DNA from 2 places in the Enterococcus sp. AMC1252 genome. Region 1 is predicted to be linked to the other one. Evidence: predicted binding sites of a transcription regulator. Region 1 holds the regulator's gene; the other holds the start of a gene.
What was found. Region 1 encodes CtsR, which represses protease genes until heat stress. Its sites were predicted from a motif close to TTGGTCAAAAAAGGTCAAANA; they were not measured.
Positions count from the first base shown of each region.

Region 1 (12,364 bases):
TCATATGCTTTAACCACTTCGTACCCCTCGTTGTGAATATAAATACTCAATAGTTCTACGATTTCTTTATCATCATCAGCAACTAAAATTTTCATATCGTTCATTTCCTCCATATATATAGTAGAATACTTCTCCCTTATTCTAACAAAAAAATAGAAAAAAGGACAAAATCAAAGAGAAGTTACGGTAAATTTAGAATATGTTACCAAAAATTAAGAAATAGCTCGAAAAAGCCACATTTTTTAGTTAAAAACGAACAATAAAGAACAAAAGTAATAAAACAATCGGTAACGAAAAAAAGTTCGAAAAAAGTGCAAATTTTAGTTGACCTAAGCCCAGAAACTTGGTATATTATATCTTGTCGCAAGGCACTGATGTAATATGCTGAGCGAAAGGAATAACATAACATTCCTAGTTCGAAAAAAACTTTTCAAATCAGTGAAATAGTTATTGACAAATAACAAACTTCTTGATAAGATAGTGAAGTTGCTGCGAAAAGCAACAACAACGGACGAAAATAAAATAACGTTTCAAGTTCTAAAAAAACTTGAAAAACTAGGAAGAAAGTTGTTGACAAATAACAATCAACCTGGTAAACTAATGAAGTTGTCGCAAAACATTCGATAACATCAAGCAGAAAAAAACTTTGAAACTTTTTTTAAAAAAGTGTTGACATCAAATCGAAGATTTGATATGATATAAAAGTTGCTGCGAGGTAACACAGTAGACCTTTGAAAACTGAACAAAGTAAGACGAACCAAATGTGTAGGTTGTTTTTACAACGGTAAAAACAAACAACAATTTTTAACAAAGCGAAGCAATATGCTAGCAAACAAATGAGCTTAACAATTTTCGGATTGTGTTCAACTTTTATTATGAGAGTTTGATCCTGGCTCAGGACGAACGCTGGCGGCGTGCCTAATACATGCAAGTCGAACGCTTCTTTTCTACCGAGTGCTTGCACTCATTTGAAAAGAGGAGTGGCGGACGGGTGAGTAACACGTGGGTAACCTACCCATCAGAGGGGGATAACACTTGGAAACAGGTGCTAATACCGCATAACAGTCGACACCGCATGGTGTTGATTTGAAAGACGCTTTCGGGTGTCACTGATGGATGGACCCGCGGTGCATTAGCTAGTTGGTGAGGTAACGGCTCACCAAGGCCATGATGCATAGCCGACCTGAGAGGGTGATCGGCCACACTGGGACTGAGACACGGCCCAGACTCCTACGGGAGGCAGCAGTAGGGAATCTTCGGCAATGGACGAAAGTCTGACCGAGCAACGCCGCGTGAGTGAAGAAGGTTTTCGGATCGTAAAACTCTGTTGTTAGAGAAGAACAAGTAGGAGAGTAACTGCTCTTACCTTGACGGTATCTAACCAGAAAGCCACGGCTAACTACGTGCCAGCAGCCGCGGTAATACGTAGGTGGCAAGCGTTGTCCGGATTTATTGGGCGTAAAGCGAGCGCAGGCGGTTTCTTAAGTCTGATGTGAAAGCCCCCGGCTCAACCGGGGAGGGTCATTGGAAACTGGGAGACTTGAGTGCAGAAGAGGAGAGTGGAATTCCATGTGTAGCGGTGAAATGCGTAGATATATGGAGGAACACCAGTGGCGAAGGCGACTCTCTGGTCTGTAACTGACGCTGAGGCTCGAAAGCGTGGGGAGCAAACAGGATTAGATACCCTGGTAGTCCACGCCGTAAACGATGAGTGCTAAGTGTTGGAGGGTTTCCGCCCTTCAGTGCTGCAGCTAACGCATTAAGCACTCCGCCTGGGGAGTACGACCGCAAGGTTGAAACTCAAAGGAATTGACGGGGGCCCGCACAAGCGGTGGAGCATGTGGTTTAATTCGAAGCAACGCGAAGAACCTTACCAGGTCTTGACATCCTTTGACCACTCTAGAGATAGAGCTTCCCCTTCGGGGGCAAAGTGACAGGTGGTGCATGGTTGTCGTCAGCTCGTGTCGTGAGATGTTGGGTTAAGTCCCGCAACGAGCGCAACCCTTATTGTTAGTTGCCATCATTCAGTTGGGCACTCTAGCGAGACTGCCGGTGACAAACCGGAGGAAGGTGGGGATGACGTCAAATCATCATGCCCCTTATGACCTGGGCTACACACGTGCTACAATGGGAAGTACAACGAGTCGCTAGGCCGCGAGGTCATGCAAATCTCTTAAAGCTTCTCTCAGTTCGGATTGTAGGCTGCAACTCGCCTACATGAAGCCGGAATCGCTAGTAATCGCGGATCAGCACGCCGCGGTGAATACGTTCCCGGGCCTTGTACACACCGCCCGTCACACCACGAAAGTTTGTAACACCCGAAGTCGGTGAGGTAACCCTTGTGGAGCCAGCCGCCTAAGGTGGGATAGATGATTGGGGTGAAGTCGTAACAAGGTAGCCGTATCGGAAGGTGCGGCTGGATCACCTCCTTTCTAAGGAATATTACGGAAACTTACACATTCGTCGATACTTTGTTCAGTTTTGAGAGGTTTACTCTTATAAATAGAAAAGATCATTTGATTTTTTTCTTATTATATGTTTCTCTCAAACGAATTGTTCATTGAAAACTGGATATTGAAGTAAAAAAAGTAATCAAAACAAACCGAGAACACCGCGTTGAAGAGTTAATTAACTGTTCGAAGCTTATTTTATTGGTGACGCCTCTATCGCTAGAGAAACGAACCAAACAAACTGACCGTAAGGTCATAAGGTTAAGTGAATAAGGGCGCACGGTGGATGCCTTGGCATTAGGAGCCGATGAAGGACGGGACTAACACCGATATGCTTTGGGGAGCTGTAAGTGAGCTATGATCCAGAGATTTCCGAATGGGGAAACCCAACATCTTTTATAGGATGTTACTATTCAGTGAATACATAGCTGGATAGAGGTAGACGCAGAGAACTGAAACATCTTAGTACCTGCAGGAAGAGAAAGAAAATTCGATTCCCTGAGTAGCGGCGAGCGAAACGGGAAGAGCCCAAACCAACAAGCTTGCTTGTTGGGGTTGTAGGACTCCGTTGTGGTAGTCTGTCAAGATAGTCGAAGAACCTGGAAAGGTTCGCCAAAGTGGGTAATAGCCCCGTAGACGAAATGTTGGCAACACCTAGGAGGATCCTGAGTACGGCGGAACACGAGAAATTCCGTCGGAATCCGCGGGGACCATCCCGCAAGGCTAAATACTCCCTAATGACCGATAGTGAACCAGTACCGTGAGGGAAAGGTGAAAAGCACCCCGGAAGGGGAGTGAAATAGATCCTGAAACCGTGTGCCTACAACAAGTCAAAGCCCGTTAATGGGTAATGGCGTGCCTTTTGTAGAATGAACCGGCGAGTTACGATTGCATGCGAGGTTAAGGTGAAGAGCCGGAGCCGCAGCGAAAGCGAGTCTGAATAGGGCGAATGAGTATGTAGTCGTAGACCCGAAACCATGTGATCTACCCATGGCCAGGTTGAAGGTGTGGTAAAACGCACTGGAGGACCGAACCCACGTACGTTGAAAAGTGCGGGGATGAGCTGTGGGTAGCGGAGAAATTCCAAACGAACTTGGAGATAGCTGGTTCTCTCCGAAATAGCTTTAGGGCTAGCGTCGAAGTTAAGAATGATGGAGGTAGAGCACTGTTTGGACTAGGGGCCCATCTCGGGTTACCGAATTCAGATAAACTCCGAATGCCATTCATTCATATTCGGCAGTCAGACTGCGAGTGATAAGATCCGTAGTCGAAAGGGAAACAGCCCAGACCACCAGCTAAGGTCCCAAAATATATGTTAAGTGGAAAAGGATGTGGGGTTGCACAGACAACTAGGATGTTGGCTCAGAAGCAGCCATCATTTAAAGAGTGCGTAATAGCTCACTAGTCGAGTGACCCTGCGCCGAAAATGTACCGGGGCTAAACATATTACCGAAGCTGTGGATCACACCTCTGGTGTGATGGTAGGAGAGCGTTCTAAGGGCGTTGAAGGTCGATCGTGAGGACGGCTGGAGCGCTTAGAAGTGAGAATGCCGGTATGAGTAGCGAAAGACGGGTGAGAATCCCGTCCACCGTATGACTAAGGTTTCCTGGGGAAGGCTCGTCCGCCCAGGGTTAGTCGGGACCTAAGCCGAGGCCGATAGGCGTAGGCGATGGACAACAGGTTGATATTCCTGTACCAGTTGTTTTTGTTTGAGCAATGGAGGGACGCAGGAGGCTAAGGAATGCATGCGACTGGAAGTGCATGTCCAAGCAGTAAGTCTTGAGTAGAGTCAAATGCTTTACTCTATACGGACAAGCTGTGATGGGGAGGGAAATAATAGTACCGAAGTTCCTGATGTCACACTGTCAAGAAAAGCTTCTAGTGAGAAAACAACTGCCCGTACCGTAAACCGACACAGGTAGTCGAGGAGAGTATCCTAAGGTGAGCGAGCGAACTCTCGTTAAGGAACTCGGCAAAATGACCCCGTAACTTCGGGAGAAGGGGTGCTGACTTCGGTCAGCCGCAGTGAATAGGCCCAAGCGACTGTTTATCAAAAACACAGGTCTCTGCAAAATCGAAAGATGAAGTATAGGGGCTGACGCCTGCCCGGTGCTGGAAGGTTAAGAGGATGGGTTAGCTTCGGCGAAGCTCAGAATTGAAGCCCCAGTAAACGGCGGCCGTAACTATAACGGTCCTAAGGTAGCGAAATTCCTTGTCGGGTAAGTTCCGACCCGCACGAAAGGCGTAACGATTTGGGCACTGTCTCAACGAGAGACTCGGTGAAATTTTAGTACCTGTGAAGATGCAGGTTACCCGCGACAGGACGGAAAGACCCCATGGAGCTTTACTGTAGCTTGATATTGAGTGTTTGTACCACATGTACAGGATAGGTAGGAGCCGATGAACCCGGAACGCTAGTTTCGGTGGAGGCGCTGGTGGGATACTACCCTTGTGTTATGAACCCTCTAACCCGCACCACTTATCGTGGTGGGAGACAGTGTCAGGTGGGCAGTTTGACTGGGGCGGTCGCCTCCTAAAGAGTAACGGAGGCGCCCAAAGGTTCCCTCAGAATGGTTGGAAATCATTCGCAGAGTGTAAAGGCAGAAGGGAGCTTGACTGCGAGACTTACAAGTCGAGCAGGGACGAAAGTCGGGCTTAGTGATCCGGTGGTTCCGCATGGAAGGGCCATCGCTCAACGGATAAAAGCTACCCTGGGGATAACAGGCTTATCTCCCCCAAGAGTCCACATCGACGGGGAGGTTTGGCACCTCGATGTCGGCTCGTCGCATCCTGGGGCTGTAGTCGGTCCCAAGGGTTGGGCTGTTCGCCCATTAAAGCGGCACGCGAGCTGGGTTCAGAACGTCGTGAGACAGTTCGGTCCCTATCCGTCGCGGGCGTTGGAAATTTGAGAGGAGCTGTCCTTAGTACGAGAGGACCGGGATGGACTTACCGCTGGTGTACCAGTTGTTCTGCCAAGGGCATTGCTGGGTAGCTATGTAGGGAAGGGATAAACGCTGAAAGCATCTAAGTGTGAAGCCCACCTCAAGATGAGATTTCCCATTTCTTTAAGAAAGTAAGACCCCTCAGAGATGATGAGGTAGATAGGTTGGAAGTGGAAGTGCAGTGATGTACGGAGCGGACCAATACTAATCGGTCGAGGACTTAACCAAAGAAACGAAATAAAAAAGTTTTTCGGACTGTTTGATTACCTTACTTCAATCCAGTTTTGAGTGAATAATCACTCAATTGAATAGCAACAACACCCAGTGTGGTGGCGATAGCGAGAAGGATACACCTGTTCCCATGCCGAACACAGAAGTTAAGCTTCTTAGCGCCGATTGTAGTGAAGGGTTTCCCTTTGTGAGAGTAGGACGTCGCCACGCTAAAGTGTTGTCTTGGAGGTTTAGCTCAGCTGGGAGAGCACCTGCCTTACAAGCAGGGGGTCGGCGGTTCGATCCCGTCAACCTCCATTTTTTGAGCCGTTAGCTCAGTTGGTAGAGCATCTGACTTTTAATCAGAGGGTCGCAGGTTCGAGCCCTGCACGGCTCATAGGAATATTTTGCGGGTGTGGCGGAATTGGCAGACGCACTAGATTTAGGATCTAGCGCCTTACGGCGTGGGGGTTCAAGTCCCTTCACCCGCATTTTTAGTCTCGTTTTCAAAACTAGGCGATGATAACGCCGGCTTAGCTCAGTTGGTAGAGCATCTGATTTGTAATCAGAGGGTCGAGGGTTCAAATCCTTTAGCCGGCATCCAGACTGCGGAAATAGCTCAGTGGTAGAGCACCACCTTGCCAAGGTGGGGGTCGCGGGTTCGAACCCCGTTTTCCGCTTAGCTTGTTCTTTCGCCGGGGTGGCGGAACTGGCAGACGCACAGGACTTAAAATCCTGCGGTGAGTGATCACCGTACCGGTTCGATTCCGGTCCTCGGCATAGAAATGTAGCACCCATAGCTCAACTGGATAGAGTGCTTGACTACGAATCAAGAGGTTAGGGGTTCGACTCCCTTTGGGTGCATAGTTGAAATGGTTGACTGCGATTTAGAAGGTAGTGAGTATTAGTTCCTTTTAAACGTTTAGTCTTTTTTTATTATTATAGCTACGGGAAGTAGCTCAGCTTGGTAGAGCACTTGGTTTGGGACCAAGGGGTCGCAGGTTCGAATCCTGTCTTCCCGATTTAAAGAACAGAGTAGTTTCTCTGTTCTTTTTTTTGCTTAATTTAATAATTAAATGTTATGCGCTATTAATTTTTTCTTATCAAATTAGGCATTCTCCTTTATTAAACGATTGAAGTTATGTATAATTAAGGTCAGTATTAGTCAAGGGAAAAGGATGAGTGTGATGAGTAATCAAAATACTTCGGATTTAATAGAAGCATATTTAAAAAAGATTCTTGAAGAAAGCAGTAAAATTGAGATTCGTAGAGCTGAAATGGCTCATTTATTCAATTGTGTTCCCTCCCAGATTAATTATGTGATTAACACACGTTTTACGATTCAACGAGGCTATTCTGTTGAGAGTAAACGTGGCGGCGGCGGTTATATTAGAATCGCGAAAGTCCAAATTTCTGACAGTGATCAATTATTAAAACAAATAGCTCAGTTTACGGGTAATGGACTTTCAGAAAAAGATGCACTGATTTTTGTACAAAAGTTGTACGAAGAAGAAGTGATTACCAAAAGAGAAGGAAATCTGATGTTATCTGTACTTGGGAAACAAGTTTTAGGTAAAGCAGGATCAAATGAAGATTATTTACGTGCTCAATTGATGCATTCATTTTTAGAACGTTTGAGTTACGAGGAGGAATGATACTATGGACGAATTATTTACAGAAAGTGCCAAGGCAGTGTTGGCTATTGCGCAAGAAGAAGCAAAATATTTTAGGCATCAATCTGTGGGCTCAGAACATTTACTGTTGGCATTAGTTTTAGAGCCAAATGGAATTGCTGGAAAATCATTACGCCAGTTGAATGCAGATAAAAATGATATCCGTGAAGAAATTGAACACTTAACTGGATATGGAACAGTTAAAGGGTATCCTAAGGGAGCTTATTTACCTTATTCTCCTCGTGCAAAACAAATTTTTGCTTACGCAGGCGATGAAGCAAAGCGTTTAGGAGCACCAAATATAGGAACTGAACACATTTTACTAGGTTTATTGAGAGATGAAGATATATTAGCTTCACGTATTTTATTAAATCTAGGTTTAAGTTTATCCAAGATGCGTCAGTTATTAATGAAAAAAATAGGTATTACTGATCCACAAATGAGTGGAAATGTAGGGAGACGCCGGAATAGTCAAGCCCAAAAAGCAGCTCCGAAAGGAACACCGACGTTGGATTCATTAGCTCGTGATTTAACGAAATTAGCGCGGGAAAATGATCTGGACCCTGTAGTTGGACGTTCACAAGAGGTTAGGCGATTGATTCAAATCCTAAGTCGTCGTACAAAGAATAATCCTGTTCTAGTTGGGGAACCTGGTGTTGGTAAAACAGCAATTGCTGAAGGTTTGGCACAAAAAATCGTGAACGGTGAAGTTCCAGAAGATATGTTGGAAAAACGTTTAATGATGCTAGATATGGGTGCTTTAGTTGCCGGTACCAAGTATCGTGGTGAATTTGAAGATCGTCTGAAAAAAGTCATCGATGAAATTTATCAAGATGGCGAAGTGATTTTGTTTATTGATGAGCTGCATACTTTGATCGGCGCTGGTGGTGCAGAAGGTGCAATTGATGCATCAAATATTTTAAAACCAGCACTTGCAAGAGGAGAGCTGCAAACAATCGGAGCAACTACACTGGATGAATACCAAAAATATATCGAAAAAGATTCTGCTTTGGAACGTCGTTTTGCTCGCGTACAAGTTGATGAACCGACACCAGAAGAAGCGGAAGAAATTTTAAAAGGTTTGCGTTCACGGTATGAGGAGCATCATGGTGTAGAAATCACGGATGATGCGCTGCATGCGGCGGTTCAGTTATCTGTTCGTTACATTAATTCTCGTCAGTTACCAGATAAAGCAATCGATTTGATGGATGAATCCTCAGCTAAAGTTCGTTTAGACTTGGCAGATGAACCGTCGGAAATCAATAACTTACGTTTAGAAATTGCTCGTTTAGTGCAAGAGAAAGAAGAAGCGATTCAGTCGCAATCTTTTGAAAGTGCAGCGAGACTACGCCAAAAAGAGAAAAAACTAGCTCGTAAATTGGAAAATATTCTACTACTAGAACAAAAAGAAGCATCCGGTTATGCTAATCGTGTGACAGAGCAGGATGTTGCTAATGTTGTTTCGCAATGGACAGGTGTGCCGTTACAACAGTTAGAGAAAAAAGAAAGTGAACGTTTACTAGAATTAGAAAGTATTCTACATCATCGAGTAGTTGGTCAAGATGAAGCTGTCCAAGCGGTATCACGTGCGATTCGCAGAGCTCGTAGCGGGTTAAAAGATCCAAATAGACCAATTGGTTCGTTTATGTTCTTGGGACCAACAGGTGTAGGTAAAACGGAATTGGCTAAAGCTTTAGCTGAAACAATGTTTGGTAGTGAAGATGCTCTGGTTCGTGTAGACATGTCCGAATTTATGGAGAAATACAGCACTAGCCGTTTGATTGGTTCTCCTCCAGGTTATGTTGGATATGAAGAAGGCGGTCAGTTAACTGAAAAAATTCGCCAAAAACCTTATTCTGTTATTTTATTGGATGAAGTAGAAAAGGCTCATCCAGATGTCTTCAATATTCTATTACAAGTATTAGATGATGGTCATCTAACTGATTCTAAAGGACGTAGAGTTGATTTTAGAAATACAATTTTGATCATGACATCAAATATTGGTGCAACAGCAATTCGTGATGAGAAAAATGTTGGTTTCAACGTACAAGATTTAACTAAAGATTACGGTGCGATGCAAAAACGTATTATGGAAGAATTGAAAAAGGCATTTCGTCCAGAGTTCTTGAATCGTGTGGATGAAACAGTTGTCTTCCGATCATTAGATCAAAAAGAAATTCACGAAATAGTGAAAATCATGAGTAAATCGATTGTTCAACGTTTAAGAGAACAAGATGTCAATGTGAAGATCACGGCAGCTGCTATTGAAGTGATCGGAAAAGTTGGTTTTGATCCAGAATATGGAGCACGCCCGATCCGTCGAGCATTACAAAAAGAGGTAGAAGATCGCTTAAGTGAAGCCTTGCTTTCCGGTCAAATCCATCTAGGAGATAAAGTAACAATTGGCGCAAGCAAAGGTAAAATAACATTGAATGTTAAGTCATCAAAACCTGAACAAGTACTACAAACAATTTAATCAAAAAATCAATAATTCGCTGTGCAAAACGAATCCGTTTTGTACAGCTTTTTTATTTTAATAAAAGTAAGCTGATGGCATGTATTTTGTGAAAAATAAGCGTTAAAATAAAGAGAGAGTATTGGAAAGTTTGTGAACCTGTGCTACTATAAAGCAGTTGTTAGAAGACTGTTAAAAAAGATAAAAAAAGTTTTTTAAAATTAATTATTCAAGGATTGAACAGCCTGTGCAGCTTTTGAATTATTTGGCTTTATAGGTTTAGTGCAGTCAATTTTTTAAAGGAGGATACAAAATGATTGAACTTATTGCGACTGCTGAGTCTGTCAAGCAAGCAGAGGCATTGTTAGCAGTTGGAGTGGATACTTTATACATCGGAGAAGAGATGTTTGGTCTACGTTTACCAACGTCGTTCTCTCGTGAGGAACAGCGAATCATTACTGAAAAAGCGCATGACATTGGTAAAAAAGTAACGATAGCGCTAAACGGAATCATGCATCCAGAAAAGATGAAGAAGGTTCCAGAATATTTAACATTTTTAAAAGAAATAAATGTAGATCAAGTAACGGTTGGTGATCCTGGTGTTGTATTTGTGATGCAACGTGATGGAATCGATATTCCCTATATTTACGATGGAGAGACGTTAGTGACCAGTTCTCGTCAAATTAATTTCTGGGCGAAACGTGGATCAGTTGGCGCAGTATTGGCTCGTGAAGTTCCTTTTGAGGAAATGAAAGCGATGAAGGATAACTTGATGGTTCCAGCAGAAGTCCTTGTGTATGGTGCCACATGCATTCATCAATCCAAACGCCCATTGCTGCAAAATTACTACAATTTTACTAAAAATGATGAGTCAACCAGCAAAGAACGTGGGCTGTTTATATCTGAACCTAAAAAAGAAGAAACACACTATTCGATTTATGAAGATAGCCATGGCACTCATATTTTTGCGGATAATGATGTAAATCTAATTGGTGAATTGGACAAACTTCATGAACATAATTACACAAAGTGGAAACTTGATGGGATTTATGCGCCCGGGGAAAATTTTGTAGAAGTTACTAAGTTATTTGTGGATGCGAAAGAAAAGATCGAAGCGAACCTTTGGTCACACAACCAAGCACAAAAAGCAATTGATCAAGTTAAAGCACTTCACCCTGAAAACCGTGGCTTAGATATCGGATTCTTTGATTTGAATCCAGACGAGATAAAATAAGGAGAAAAAACACATGACAAACGAACGAACATTGAAGCGTCCTGAGGTCTTAGCACCAGCAGGGACGCTAGAAAAACTAAAAACAGCTATTCATTATGGAGCAGATGCAGTATACATCGGTGGAAATGCCTATGGGTTACGCAGCCGAGCAGGTAATTTTACAAAAGAGGACATGATCAAAGGTGTAGCATTCGCTAAAGAACATGGGGCAAAAGTTTATGTGGCAGCAAATATGGTCACTCATGAAGGAAATCAAGAAGGAGCAGGGGATTTTTTCAGAGAAATTCGCGATGTTGGCATTTCGGCAGTAATTGTGTCTGATCCAGCTTTGATTGAAATTTGTGCAGCAGAAGCGCCAGGCTTACCGATCCATTTATCTACACAGGCTTCAGCTACCAATTATGAAACATTAGAATTCTGGAAAAACGAAGGGCTAGAACGTGTTGTTTTAGCACGCGAAGTATCGATGGATGAAGTAGCCGAAATTCGTAAAAATACGGATGTAGAAATAGAAGCATTTATTCATGGAGCAATGTGCATTTCTTATTCAGGTAGGTGTACGTTGTCTAATCATATGTCGATGCGTGATGCTAACCGAGGCGGCTGTTCTCAGTCTTGTCGGTGGAAATATGAGCTTTATGACATGCCTTTTGGTGGTGAACGTACAAGTTTGACTGACAAAGGGGAAGTCGAAGAAGAGTTTTCAATGAGTGCAGTTGATATGGCAATGATCCAACACATTCCTGAGCTGATTCAAAACGGTGTTGATAGTTTTAAAATCGAAGGACGGATGAAATCTATTCATTATGTTTCAACTGTAGCGAATGTGTATAAAAAGGCAGTAGACACTTACATGGAAGATCCTGAAAATTATGAATGTAAACAAGAATGGATCGATGAACTATGGAAAGTCGCTCAAAGAGAGCTTTCAACTGGCTTTTACTACCATGTACCGACAGATGAAGAACAATTATTTGGAGAACGTCGTAAGATTCCTCAATATAAATTTATCGGGGAAGTTATGGCATATGATCCTGAGACAAAAGTTGCAACGATTCGTCAAAGAAATCACTTTAGTGTAGGCGATGAAATTGAATTTTATGGTCCTGGGTTCAATCACTTCCATCAAACGGTAGAAGTTATGTATAATGAAGACGACGAGTCGATCGATCGGGCACCAAATCCAATGATGATGTTAACGATGCCAGTTGTAGAACCAGTAGCAGTTGGCGATATGATTCGTAAGAAGAAATAAATTGATTGAGGGATTAGCTGTTGCAGCTTGTCCCTTTCATTGCAGAAAGGATAAGTAAATAATGGCAAAACAATATGATTACATTGTAATTGGTGGCGGTAGTGGAGGAATTGCTTCCGCTAATCGTGCAGGTATGCATGGGGC
Region 1 covers NZ_CM177097.1:3,749,071-3,761,434, reverse strand. Annotated here, with positions in the region: gene croR (response regulator transcription factor CroR) at 1-95, opposite strand, end outside; rRNA gene AC4BB5_RS17710 (16S ribosomal RNA) at 872-2,432, shown strand; rRNA gene AC4BB5_RS17705 (23S ribosomal RNA) at 2,710-5,621, shown strand; rRNA gene rrf (5S ribosomal RNA) at 5,719-5,834, shown strand; tRNA gene AC4BB5_RS17695 (tRNA-Val) at 5,849-5,921, shown strand; tRNA gene AC4BB5_RS17690 (tRNA-Lys) at 5,928-6,000, shown strand; tRNA gene AC4BB5_RS17685 (tRNA-Leu) at 6,013-6,094, shown strand; tRNA gene AC4BB5_RS17680 (tRNA-Thr) at 6,131-6,203, shown strand; tRNA gene AC4BB5_RS17675 (tRNA-Gly) at 6,212-6,283, shown strand; tRNA gene AC4BB5_RS17670 (tRNA-Leu) at 6,298-6,383, shown strand; tRNA gene AC4BB5_RS17665 (tRNA-Arg) at 6,394-6,467, shown strand; tRNA gene AC4BB5_RS17660 (tRNA-Pro) at 6,552-6,625, shown strand; gene AC4BB5_RS17655 (CtsR family transcriptional regulator) at 6,791-7,258, shown strand; gene AC4BB5_RS17650 (ATP-dependent Clp protease ATP-binding subunit) at 7,263-9,752, shown strand; gene AC4BB5_RS17645 (peptidase U32 family protein) at 10,045-10,965, shown strand; gene AC4BB5_RS17640 (peptidase U32 family protein) at 10,979-12,220, shown strand; gene gor (glutathione-disulfide reductase) at 12,282-12,364, shown strand, end outside.

Region 2 (12,364 bases), 1.8 Mb from region 1:
AATACCAAATTATAATGATGCCGATTATTGCCCAATCCGAAAGAACTGTAAGTGAACTAAACCCCAAAACTGTTAGAGGACGAATCACTTTATTTTTCGTTCGTGAATAAAGAATCAGCATCAACAATCCCATTAACAACGTAAAGAAAATATTATTAGGCATATCGGTGATTGAAAATGAATAGGTTGGATTATGAAGTAGATAAAATGGATAAATCGATACTAACCACATAAGCATCAACCTCATACAATATTTTCTTACATTTTTAGTGTAATAAAACCCTTCTACTAATAGATAAGCCATAATTGGAAACGTAAACCTCCCAACAAATTCTGAAAATGCAAACAGTATCATTGTATTTGTATGGTGACTCCAAGAAAATATGATTCCTGCATGATTGATTGCCATGGCAATAATTGCGATAACTTTTAAATGAAAAGCATCTAACTGTTTATTCATTATTTATCCCTTTTCCTTTCTTAGTCTTGTCTGTTGATTAACATCGCAACTGCTTTGTTACCTATACTTTAATAAAAAGGTGCCAAGACAACTGCAAAAAAAGATAAAGAAAAGGTAAAGTCAAAAATAATACTGCTATTCCTATTAATTTTCATTTTAATAATGTTTATAATTTTAAAAGTATTTACTATACTTATTACAAAGATTATGATTAACGGATTCAGTAAAAGACAAGGGTAACGATACATTTAAGGATAATAGTCTAACAACAAAAGATTGCACCATTAAAATCACTGGTCATGGATATCATGAAGGTTATCAAGATTCTACTGTTTTAGCAATTACTTTTGATTTTACAAAAAATAGCCAAGAAATGTCCAAGCTTTCTCCTCGTTCATATCTTCATTCAAAGTATCACAAGAATTTGAAAATACGATTGAAGAACTAAATATGGAGATTATTGCTGATCATGAAAAATTTACAGAAGAAACTAGCCAAGGAGTAGTTGATGTTAAGCCAAATGGTACAGTTCATTCTGTTTCTAATTATGAAGTCAAAGATCCTTCAAAACCAGTAGACATTAGTGTGAAAGCAAATATTTTCTCAGATAAGATTTTAGCATAATTTAAATTCGATCCAGCATAATAATAAATAAAAAATTTGCTAACTCTCCACCTTCAACGTAGGCAAGCAGTTAGCAAATTTTATAATATAATACTTCAATCATTTTCTTAATAAATATCTTGCTATTTCTTCGGTTCGTCCTCGTCCATTTTTAGAACAGCCATGAAGGCTTCTTGAGGAACTTCAACAGATCCAACTTGTTTCATCCGTTTTTTACCATCTTTTTGTTTCTCTAATAACTTACGTTTACGTGAGATATCCCCACCATAACACTTAGCCAAAACGTTTTTACGCAATGCTTTGATCGTTGAACGTGCCGTAATCTTTTGCCCAATAGCCGCTTGGATTGGCACTTCAAATTGCTGACGAGGAATTAATTTTTTCAACTTCTCAACGATTACTTTACCACGTTCAAAAGCAAAGTCTTTATGCACAATAAAACTTAAGGCATCGACTTTTTCTGAGTTCAATAAAATATCCATCTTTGATAGATTACTCTTACGATAACCGATCATCTCATAGTCTAGTGACGCATACCCTTTAGTTCCAGATTTCAAACGGTCAAAGAAATCATATACGATTTCTGATAGTGGCATATCATAGATGACATTCACTCGATACTCATCTAAGTAATCCATTGTAACAAATTCTCCACGTTTACGTTGAGAAATTTCCATAACTGCACCAACATATTCATTTGGAACCATAATTGTTGCTTTAACATAAGGTTCTTCAACAAAATCAACAGTACTTTGATCCGGAAATTCTGCTGGATTATCAACCACGATTTTCGTACCGTCCGTTTTAGTCACATGATAAATTACAGATGGCGCTGTCGTAATCAAATCAAGATTAAATTCTCGTTCTAACCGTTCTTGAATAACATCCATGTGCAACAAACCTAAGAAACCACAACGGTAACCAAATCCTAAAGCTTGAGAAGACTCTGCTTCAAACTGTAATGCTGCATCATTTAATTGTAATTTTTCCAATGCTTCACGTAACTCAACATAACGTGAATTATCGATAGGATATAATCCGCAATAAACCATTGGGTTCATTTTGCGATAACCAGCTAATGCTTCTTTTGCAGGATTATTCGCTAAAGTCACTGTGTCCCCTACTTGCGTATCACGAACTGTTTTAATTGCAGCTGTAATATAACCAACGTCACCAACCATCAAAAAGTCACGACCGATTGGTTTTGGCGAAAAGATTCCAACTTCCGTTACTTCAAAGGTTTTATTGTTATTCATCATCATGATCTTATCCCCAGGCTTTACAACCCCATCCATGATCCGAACATTCAAAATAACCCCACGGTAACTATCATAAACTGAATCAAAAATCAGTGCTTTTAAAGGTGCTTCAAGATCACCAGTTGGCGCTGGAACCAAATCAACGATTTGTTCTAAAATCTCTTCGATCCCAATTCCTGCTTTGGCACTCGCTAAAACGGCATCGCTTGCATCGATCCCAATCACGTCTTCGATTTCAGTCCGAACACGCTCTGGGTCCGCGGCTGGCAAATCGATTTTATTGATAACTGGAATAATTTCTAAGTCGTTGTCTAATGCTAAATAAACGTTCGCTAATGTTTGCGCTTCGATTCCTTGAGCTGCATCAACAACTAAAATGGCTCCTTCACAAGCCGCTAAACTTCTTGATACTTCATAGGTGAAATCCACATGTCCAGGCGTGTCGATCAAATGAAAAATGTACTCTTCACCATCTTTTGCTGTATATGTTAATTCAACAGCATTCAGCTTGATGGTAATCCCACGTTCACGCTCTAAATCCATCGCATCGAGCAACTGATCTTGCATTTCACGATCTGATACCGTCTCCGTTTTTTGTAAAATTCGGTCAGCAAGTGTAGATTTTCCATGGTCAATATGAGCAATAATGGAAAAGTTACGGATTTTTTCTTGTCTTTGCTTCATTTCATTTATATTCATTAATAGTCCTCATTTCTTTTATGAAAAGCTGAATGAGCTTGTGATTTCATTCGATTGTTTAGTCGCTCATCGCTCAGATCATTTTCAATCAGCACTTCCCATTATAGCAAGATTTCCACTAGAATTAAAGAACTTTCCTATGTTTGCCCACGGCTTTTACAAATCTGTTGATTTATCACATGTATTCATAATCATTGGTCACAAATTTACTTCGTCCTTCTTCCAAAATGAAAAAACCAGTTTGCGAAATCTCTAAGGTAATTGCTTCCTCAAAGCTTAAATCTAGTATCACGCCTCGTAAAACTCTTCCTAACAAACCATGTGACATCACGATCACGTGTTGTTGTTCGATCAGTTGAATCGTTTCTATCCAGCTTTTGCAACGTGAAAAAACGTCAGCATAACTTTCTCCATTGGGCGATTTAAAGTACCAGTTGTACCTATCGCAATCAATCGTTGAATCAGATTTTTGAATTTCTTGTCTGTTTTTCCCATTCCAACGACCAATATCCACTTCTTTTAATCGTTCATCTTCCATCAATCGTACTTGTTGTCGACCAGTTACCTCAGAAATAATTCGTGCGCTTTGTTGCGTTCGTCCGAGTGGACTGTAAAAAAAGGCGATTTCTTCATCTTTTACGTTTCTCAAGTTTTGTTTTAGTAAAAGACCATTTTCCTTCACTTGTTGTTTCCCATTTGTCGTTAGCGGTGAATCAAGGGTTCCTTGATAGATTCCCAGTTGGTTAAATTCAGTTTCCCCATGTCTTAGTAAATAAAATTTTTTGTTCATTATCTACCTCCAAAAAAAGGGTATCACATTATTTTGCAACTAAAAACCTCTCTTTACCATTTCTTAGTAAGTAATACTCTATTTATTCCTTTTTATTTGATATACTGGAGATAGAAAACTAATTGGAGATGGAAAAATGGACCAAAAAGAGTTCAGAGATAGTTTAGAATTAAAAGCGGTAGATGAAAAATATGTGGATCAGTTCAATGAATTATTGAGCTATGTCTTCCAATTTACGGAAGCAGATTTAGAAGAAAGTGGTTATGAAAGTAAAAAAGAATTGATTAAATCAAAACAACCTATTTTAGAACAATCAAAAGTATTTGGTTGGTTTCATGAGGAACAACTGATTTCTCAGATTGCGATTTATCCATGTGAAGTGAACATTCACGGAAAACTTTTCAAAATGGGTGGGGTAACAGGGGTTGGAACCTATCCCGAGTACGCAAATCACGGATTGATGCAGGATTTGATTCATCTTGCTCTTAAAAATATGCGTGAAGATCAACAATGGATTTCTTACCTTTACCCGTATAGTATTCCCTATTATCGCAGAAAAGGCTGGGAGATCATGTCTGATAAACTCTCATTCAAGATACGTGACACCCAATTACCTAAGCAAGTAGCAGTTCCTGGAATGGTAGAACGTGTGAGTGTAGATCATGAAGATGTATTTACTGTCTATGCAAAATTTGCTCGTCAAAATCACGGTGCCTTGATTCGAAGTGAATTTAACTGGGAAGAATATTGGCGTTTTGAAAATGAAGATGAACGAATTGCTGCTGTTTATTATGGCGCAAATCAAGAACCTTTAGGTGTCCTTTTTTACTGGGTAGCTGAAGATGTATTTCACATCAAGGAAATGTTCTACATCAATCAAGAAGCACGCAATGCTTTATGGAACTTTATTTCAGCTCACTTTTCAATGATCGATTGGGCTGAAGGTGATATTTATAAAAATGAACCATTAGCATTTTTATTAGATGACAGTCAAATCAAAGAAACGATCGAACCTTATTATATGGCTAGAATCGTCGACGTCAAAGAAATATTGCTGGTCTACCCATATGCCAGTACTGCAAAACCGTTTCACTTTGTAGTAAGTGATCCTGTTGCCGAGTGGAACAATGGTATCTTTAGCTTATTATGGGATGAGGATGATCAAGTTTCGGTCACAAATGAACCCTTAGGACAAGCTGTCCATATCGATATTCAAACATTGACTTGTCTTTTGATGAATTATCGTCGTCCGACATACTTGCATCGAATCGAACGTATAGATACAGATAAAGAAACGCTAAATTCATTGGAACGGATTTTTCCTGATCAAGAAGCTTACTTTAGCGATTATTTCTAAGCGAGAATCGAATGCCGAGCATTTTAACATCATAACTACTACTGGAGGAAATAACACATGAAACTATACTTTGCTGGACCGATGTTTGCTAAAGCAGACTTACTTTATAATGATTATATGGTGAAACAGATCCGTGAATTAGACGATTCAATTGAGGTTTATTTGCCACAAGAAAACGGCGCAATCAATGATAAAACAGCCTATGCAGATAGCAAAATGATTGCTTTAGCAGATACTGAAAAAGTGATTGAAAGTGATTTACTTGTAGCTATATTGGATGGCATTACAATCGATGCAGGTGTAGCCTCTGAAATCGGTGTCGCTTACGCCAAAAACATTCCAATGATCGCCTTGTATACAGATACTCGTCAACAAGGTTTTGATAATCAAAAAAAATTAGCAGCCTTAAGTGACACGGCTGAAAATCAATTCCATTATTTAAACCTGTACACTGTAGGCTTGGTTAAATTGAATGGGAGCGTTGTTAGTAATGAACAAGAGTTTTTAGATTTGATCAAAGAACAATTAAACAAATAATTTACTTGCTTATTGATATGAGCATATCGGAGGCGTTTATATGAAATTGGAATTTGAGGATAAACAAGAAAAAAGTGCCTTTTATTTACTACTTATTTTTGGTGTTATTACGTTGATCGTCAATATTATTAAAACCTTTGTCGTTCACCCAACTGAACAATACGTGTTGTTGACGTTTGAAATGATTGCAGGAATTGCTGTAATTTTCGTTCCATTTGTTTTCACAAAATTTACTGGATTGGTTTTCCCAAAAATGGTACGTCTTTATTATTGGTTTTTCATTTGGATTGCTGTTTTTTTAGGAACAGGTTTGCGCTTGATCATATTAGTACCGTTTTGGGACAAGATTTTGCATGCAGTTAGTCCTATTCTATTAGTTGCTGTGGGGTATGCGATTATCGGGTATTGTTTACGTGAGTCAGATTTTTCTAAAATCAATCCTTGGTTATTCATTATTATGGGCTTTGCCTTTGCTGGACTATGCGGCGTTTTCTGGGAATTCTGGGAATTTCTTTGTGATTCACTTGGCAATATGAACTTACAGCGTTATATGACAGAATCTGGGCAACCTTATATTGGTCGCGCAGCATTGATGGATACAATGGGCGATCTCTTTACAAATACGATTGGTGCATTGATTTTAACGGTTTATAGTTTTACTCAACGTCATAAACCTGACTATTTTAAAGCTTATGCGTTTAGAAAAGTTAACAAATAAAAAAAACGACAACTTTAGCATCCCTAAAGTTGTCGTTTTTTTATTCTACTTCTAACTCCACTGAAATATTGCCTCTTGTTGCTTTTGAATAAGGACATACTTCATGAGCTGCTTTTACCAATTCTTCTGCTGTTTCACGATCAACATCATCAATTTTGACAGATAAAACAACCCCAACTTGAAAACCAGATTGTTCATCACTAAATAATGAAACAGTTGCTTTTACGGTGCTTTTTGATGTGATTTTTTGTTTAGCCATTACAAGTTCCAAAGCGCTATTGAAACAAGAACTGTATGCTGCGGCAAATAACTGTTCTGGATTCGTCTTATTTTCTTGGTGCGGACCAGGAGAGGTTACTTGATAACTAAACGATTTATCTGGTGAAAAAACTTCACCTTCTCTTCCGCCTGTATTGATAATTGTTGTTGAATAAATTTTTTTCATGATTCGTTCCTCCAATTCCTATTATCATAACTGTATCGTACAATTAAATTGTACACAATATTTATAGCAATGTACAATAGTTTGCTTCATAAAAATCAATTCTATTTTAAAAAGACTTCAAAAAGATGGACTTTGAACATTCCGCTCTTTTCGAAGTCTTTTGCTTCACATTCTAATGGTTGATTTCAGCTATTTTCTTGCTTAGAGAGTTGATTTGTTCGATCAACGAAAAATAATCTTTTTCATTAAAATCAAGCTGACTTAAACATCCTTCTACTTGATCATAAATCTCTGTTTCCAGTTGAATCGCTTTTTCTGAAAGTGAAACAATCACGATTCGCTCGTCTTCTGGCAGTCGATTGCGATGAATATACCCATTTTTTTCCATTCTTTTAAGCATTGGGGTCAATGTTCCAGTATCTAGCGCTAGTTTTTCTCCAATATCTGAGATCCTTTGTTCTGAGTATTCCCACAAAACTAACAATACTAAATATTGAGGATAGGTTAAATGAAATGGTTTCAACGCCTTTGCATACATTCTATTAAACTGTTTTGAGGCTGATTGTAAAGAAAAACATAACTGTTCTTCTAATCTTCTGCTTTTTTTATCCACTGGATCCCTCTTTTAAATTGTTATTATAATAGTTAGATTCTACACAATATCATTTTTAAAATCAATTTTTTGCACTTAAAAAAGTGTGGAACAAAAGTAAACAACACTTCTGTCCCACACACCTTCTAAATTATTCTTCTATCGGTTCGTTTTCAAACACTAATTGCTCATTCAATAAACTGATGGTTACTTTTGTTTTTGGCAATACTCGTCCTGAAACAATTTCTTTTGCTAAAGGTGTTTCCACTTCTTTTGTAATAAAACGTTTCAATGGACGCGCACCATATGCTGGATCATAACCACTTTCTGCAATCCATGTTTTCGCTTCATCTGAAATTACTAATTCGATTTCTTGATGCTCTAAACGTTTCGCTAATTGGGTGGTCATTTTACCGATGATGCCTTTGACATTATCTAAACTTAGTGGTGTGAACAAAATCGTATCATCAATTCTGTTTAAGAATTCTGGTTTAAAATTACCACGTAAAATCGTCATCACTTGTTCTTCTACTTGTTCTGGAATTGTTCCTTCTGGCGTTACCCCTTCAAGCAGTAATTGAGAACCGATGTTACTTGTCATGATTAAAACAGTATTTTTAAAATCAACCATGCGTCCCTTAGAATCAGTCAAGCGCCCATCATCTAACACTTGAAGTAAAATGTTAAAAACGTCAGGATGCGCTTTTTCGATTTCATCTAATAAAACGATTGTATATGGATTGCGGCGGACAGCTTCAGTTAATTGACCACCTTCTTCATAACCAATGTAGCCTGGAGGTGCTCCAACTAGGCGAGATACGCTATGTTTTTCCATATACTCACTCATATCGATCCTGACCATATGATCTTCTGAATCAAATAGGTCTTCCGCTAAAGCTTTAGCAAGTTCTGTCTTCCCAACACCTGTTGGACCTAAGAATAGGAAAGAACCTAATGGGCGGTTTGGATCTTGCAAACCTGCACGTGAACGAATCACTGCATCACTAACAGCATCTACTGCTTCATCTTGACCAATGACACGTTTATGAAGGGTTTCGTTCAATTTCATTAGTTTTTCACGTTCACCTTCAACTAGTTTTGTTACAGGAATACCTGTTAAACGACCAACCACTTGCGCAATTTCATTTTCCGTCACAGCCTCTTGCACCATACGGACATTGTCTTTTGCATTTTTTTCTTCAAGTTTTTTTAGTTCTTCTTCTAATTGAGGAATTGTACCGTGGCGAAGAACAGCTGCTCGTTCTAAGTCATAATTGTTTTCAGCGTCTTCAAGTTCATGTTTTGCTTTGTCGATTTCTCCACGTTTATTGCTAACAGCATTAACTTCTTCTTTTTCAGTTTCCCATTGCATCTTCATAGCGTTGGCTTCTTCACGAAGATCTGCTAATTCTTCTTGTAATACATTCAAACGCTTTTTACTAGCATCATCTGATTCTTTCTTCAATGCCGCTTCTTCGATCTCTAATTGCATCAAGCGACGGGTTACTTGGTCAAGTTCAGTTGGCATTGAATTCATTTCAACTCGAATCGTTGCGCTTGCTTCGTCGACTAAATCGATGGCTTTATCTGGTAAAAAGCGATCAGTGATATAACGATCAGACAACGTTGCTGCAGCGACTAATGCATTATCATGGATATTCACGCTATGATGTATTTCAAAACGTTCTTTTAAACCACGTAAAATACTGATCGTATCTTCAACTGTCGGTTCTTTTACTAAAACTTTTTGGAAACGACGTTCTAGCGCTTTGTCTTTTTCCATATATTGACGATATTCATCCAATGTTGTAGCACCAATCAAGTGTAATTCACCACGTGCCAACATAGGTTTTAACAAGTTACCTGCGTCCATACTACCTTCTGTTTTGCCCGCACCTACGATGTTATGAATTTCATCGATGAATAGAATAATACGACCTTCACTTTTCTTCACTTCTTTTAAAACTGCCTTTAGACGTTCTTCAAATTCACCACGGAATTTAGCTCCAGCAATCAATGCCCCCATGTCTAATGAAAAAATGGTTTTGTCTTTTAAATTTTCAGGTACGTCTTTACGAACAATTCGTTGAGCTAACCCTTCGACGATTGCTGTTTTACCAACACCTGGTTCACCGATCAAAACAGGGTTATTTTTTGTTTTACGAGAAAGAATTCGAATAACATCACGAATTTCTTCATCGCGTCCAATGATTGGGTCTTGATTACCGCTTTTAACTTGTTGAACTAAGTCTACCCCATATTTTTCTAATGCTTTATATTGTTCTTCCTGATTTTGAGAAGTCACACGATCTCCTCCTCTCATGTCTTCGATATTTTTACGTAGTTCTTTTTCAGTGATTCCTTGACTAGTTAAATATTTAGTCAAACGATAATTTTTCAATTTCATCAACGCTAGAATCACGATTTCCGTTGCTAAAAATTCATCTTGAAATGCTTCTCTAAGTTTATCTGCTTCACCTAATAAGTTAAACAGATTTTGGCTCATGCTTTGACCATATTGAATATTGCTACCTTGAATGCTTGGATATTCGTCAATTGCTTGATCAATCTCATGTTCAAAAGCTTCTACATCAACACCAGCGTCTGTATAAAAATTACGCCCAAAATGATTTGGCTGCAAAAAAATCTTCCATAGGTGAGCAATATCGATTTCCTGATGATGACGAGTCACTGCTACCTGTTGTGCCTCTGCAATTGCCTCTTGTAATGTCGTTGTCATTTTTTCGATGTTCATAGAATTACCTCCTAAATTTAAAAGTATAACGAGCTTGTCCAGCCTGGGCAGAAAAATATGAGAGTACTGCTTTCTGCCACAATCAAATTTTATCTTTTCCAAAAGGCTAGCTCGTATAACTAGATAATGTTAAAAGCTGAGCAGCCTTGACAGGATAATAGATTTGTAGTTTTTCCCGCAAGACTTACCTACACTATAATATAGTATCGTTTATTTTCTAAAAAGACATTAGGTCTTTTGTACTATTTTTACAAGGTCTATAGTCTGATTAATTTTGACCTTATGAAACAATTATACTCATTTGGTCAGTAAAGGTCAAATAAAAACTATCTTATTTTGACAAATTCGTCACCTCTGTTTTCATGATACAACTTATACGTTTTTTCGCAAATATTATTATCTTTCTTAAAAAAAGGGGATTGGGACATAACTTTTTCAGTCATCTCTCAACCCCTCAAAATTTGAATAAACAGTGATAATAGTATGATCGGCTTTGAGTCAATAATACACAATCTAAATTAGCTGAAAGAGAGTGCTTCCTCTTGTCATTAGGCGCTTGAAAGTACGCTTTGTCTAGTCTCACTCTATACGAATCGCAACTTTTTATTTAATGAAAAAACCCTCTAACTTTTCTTTTTCATTAATAGAAATTGTAAAAACTCTTTTATCCTTTTCATACTTAGCAACTAAAACGACTACATAAAAATCATCTTTCTTTTCAACCGTGCTTTTGTCAAATGATTTAAAATTCCCCGATTTTTCAAGAAGTGGAGCAACCGCCTTTTCAAACTCTGTTTTATCCAACTGTTTTAATAATTGATCTGAAAAAGAATCACTCGCTTTTTCATAGTTTCCATCATTTATTGACATTACAACTTCCTCAGCTTTAGCTGTCATTTTATTTGATGTCTCTTGATCAACTTTTTCCCCGCAAGCAGCTAATAACATAATTCCAGTAAATATAATAATAATTGATGACATTGTTTTTTTCATTTTATTATACTCCATTCTCTCTTTAATTTTGAAACATAAAAAAACAGACACATGACAATAATTCCAAAAATAATTTCCGTTAGAATAGGCGATCCATTACTAACAAATTGCACAATAACAACCACTGAATCAACCACAGCATGTAAAAATATTGCTAACCATAGAAAGTTAGGCTTGTTTTCTTTTATACTTTTCATCACGATGATTGATAACTCAAGATGAAGAGACATTGCCAGTGCTCTCTCCAAACTTCCCCAAACAAAATCACTATTTACAATACTTTGACTATTTGTAGTAGTAAGGAAAGCAAGAGTACTTATACCTAAAAACAAAAAAGCTTCAATTCCGCCATGACCTAATCCAAAAAACACAGCAGTTTGAAAAGAATTATTCTTTTTCAAGAAATATCTCATGATACAATACCTGCCCACTTCTTCAAAAATCCCTGCAGTTATAGCTAAAAAAAATATATACAGGGTTGGATGGAGTGTTTGGAAAAGGTTAAAGCCAATACTATTTTTTGATAATAGTTGTAATAACGGAATTCTTAGTGCTAATTGAAAAACGATAAATGTCAAGACACCTAAAAGAAACGCTTTTACATACTGCTGTCTCACAAAACAATAGATAAAAACAGCCACTGGAAAAATACCACCAACACTTAATGCTATTAAAGCACTAAACAATTTACTCACCTTCTTCACATAGATCATTTCAACGTAAGTATACAGTGTCTCCAATATTCTGTAATAGTTTTTTCATAAGTGGTTCTTTTTCGATCATAGGTGGTTTGATTAGCTTTTATTGATTTTCAATATTTGCATAAAATAAGGTCGTTCTATGACTGTTTCAAGCATTATATTCGCTGAGTGATTTACAATCTGCTCCAACGAAAATAACCCATAGCCTCTTCGATTTTCTTTATCTTCTTTAGTTGATTCAGACTTTTGGAACAATTTATCTACAGCCATTATATTTTTTGAACAACTATTTTTTACGACAAAAAATTGATTATCCTCTACTTCAAAAAAAGCAATAACCAATTCTTTTTCATGAGATACGGCCGCTTCCTCAATAGCATTATCAATTATGATAGATACGCTTCTAATAAAATCCACCAGATCAATGTATACTT
Region 2 covers NZ_CM177097.1:1,678,580-1,690,943, reverse strand. Annotated here, with positions in the region: gene AC4BB5_RS07985 (TraX family protein) at 1-460, opposite strand, end outside; partial or broken gene AC4BB5_RS07980 (DUF5067 domain-containing protein) at 690-908, shown strand; gene AC4BB5_RS07975 (DUF5067 domain-containing protein) at 857-1,084, shown strand; gene lepA (translation elongation factor 4) at 1,207-3,042, opposite strand; gene AC4BB5_RS07965 (histidine phosphatase family protein) at 3,218-3,832, opposite strand; gene AC4BB5_RS07960 (GNAT family N-acetyltransferase) at 3,969-5,189, shown strand; gene AC4BB5_RS07955 (nucleoside 2-deoxyribosyltransferase) at 5,247-5,726, shown strand; gene AC4BB5_RS07950 (DUF2238 domain-containing protein) at 5,767-6,444, shown strand; gene AC4BB5_RS07945 (organic hydroperoxide resistance protein) at 6,485-6,889, opposite strand; gene AC4BB5_RS07940 (MarR family winged helix-turn-helix transcriptional regulator) at 7,062-7,502, opposite strand; gene clpB (ATP-dependent chaperone ClpB) at 7,633-10,236, opposite strand; gene AC4BB5_RS07930 (DUF3887 domain-containing protein) at 10,840-11,229, opposite strand; gene AC4BB5_RS07925 (YhfC family glutamic-type intramembrane protease) at 11,226-11,915, opposite strand; gene AC4BB5_RS07920 (GHKL domain-containing protein) at 12,024-12,364, opposite strand, start outside.
Region 2: a site for CtsR is predicted at 10,498-10,518, ahead of clpB (ATP-dependent chaperone ClpB). Genes of this name have one in related genera too.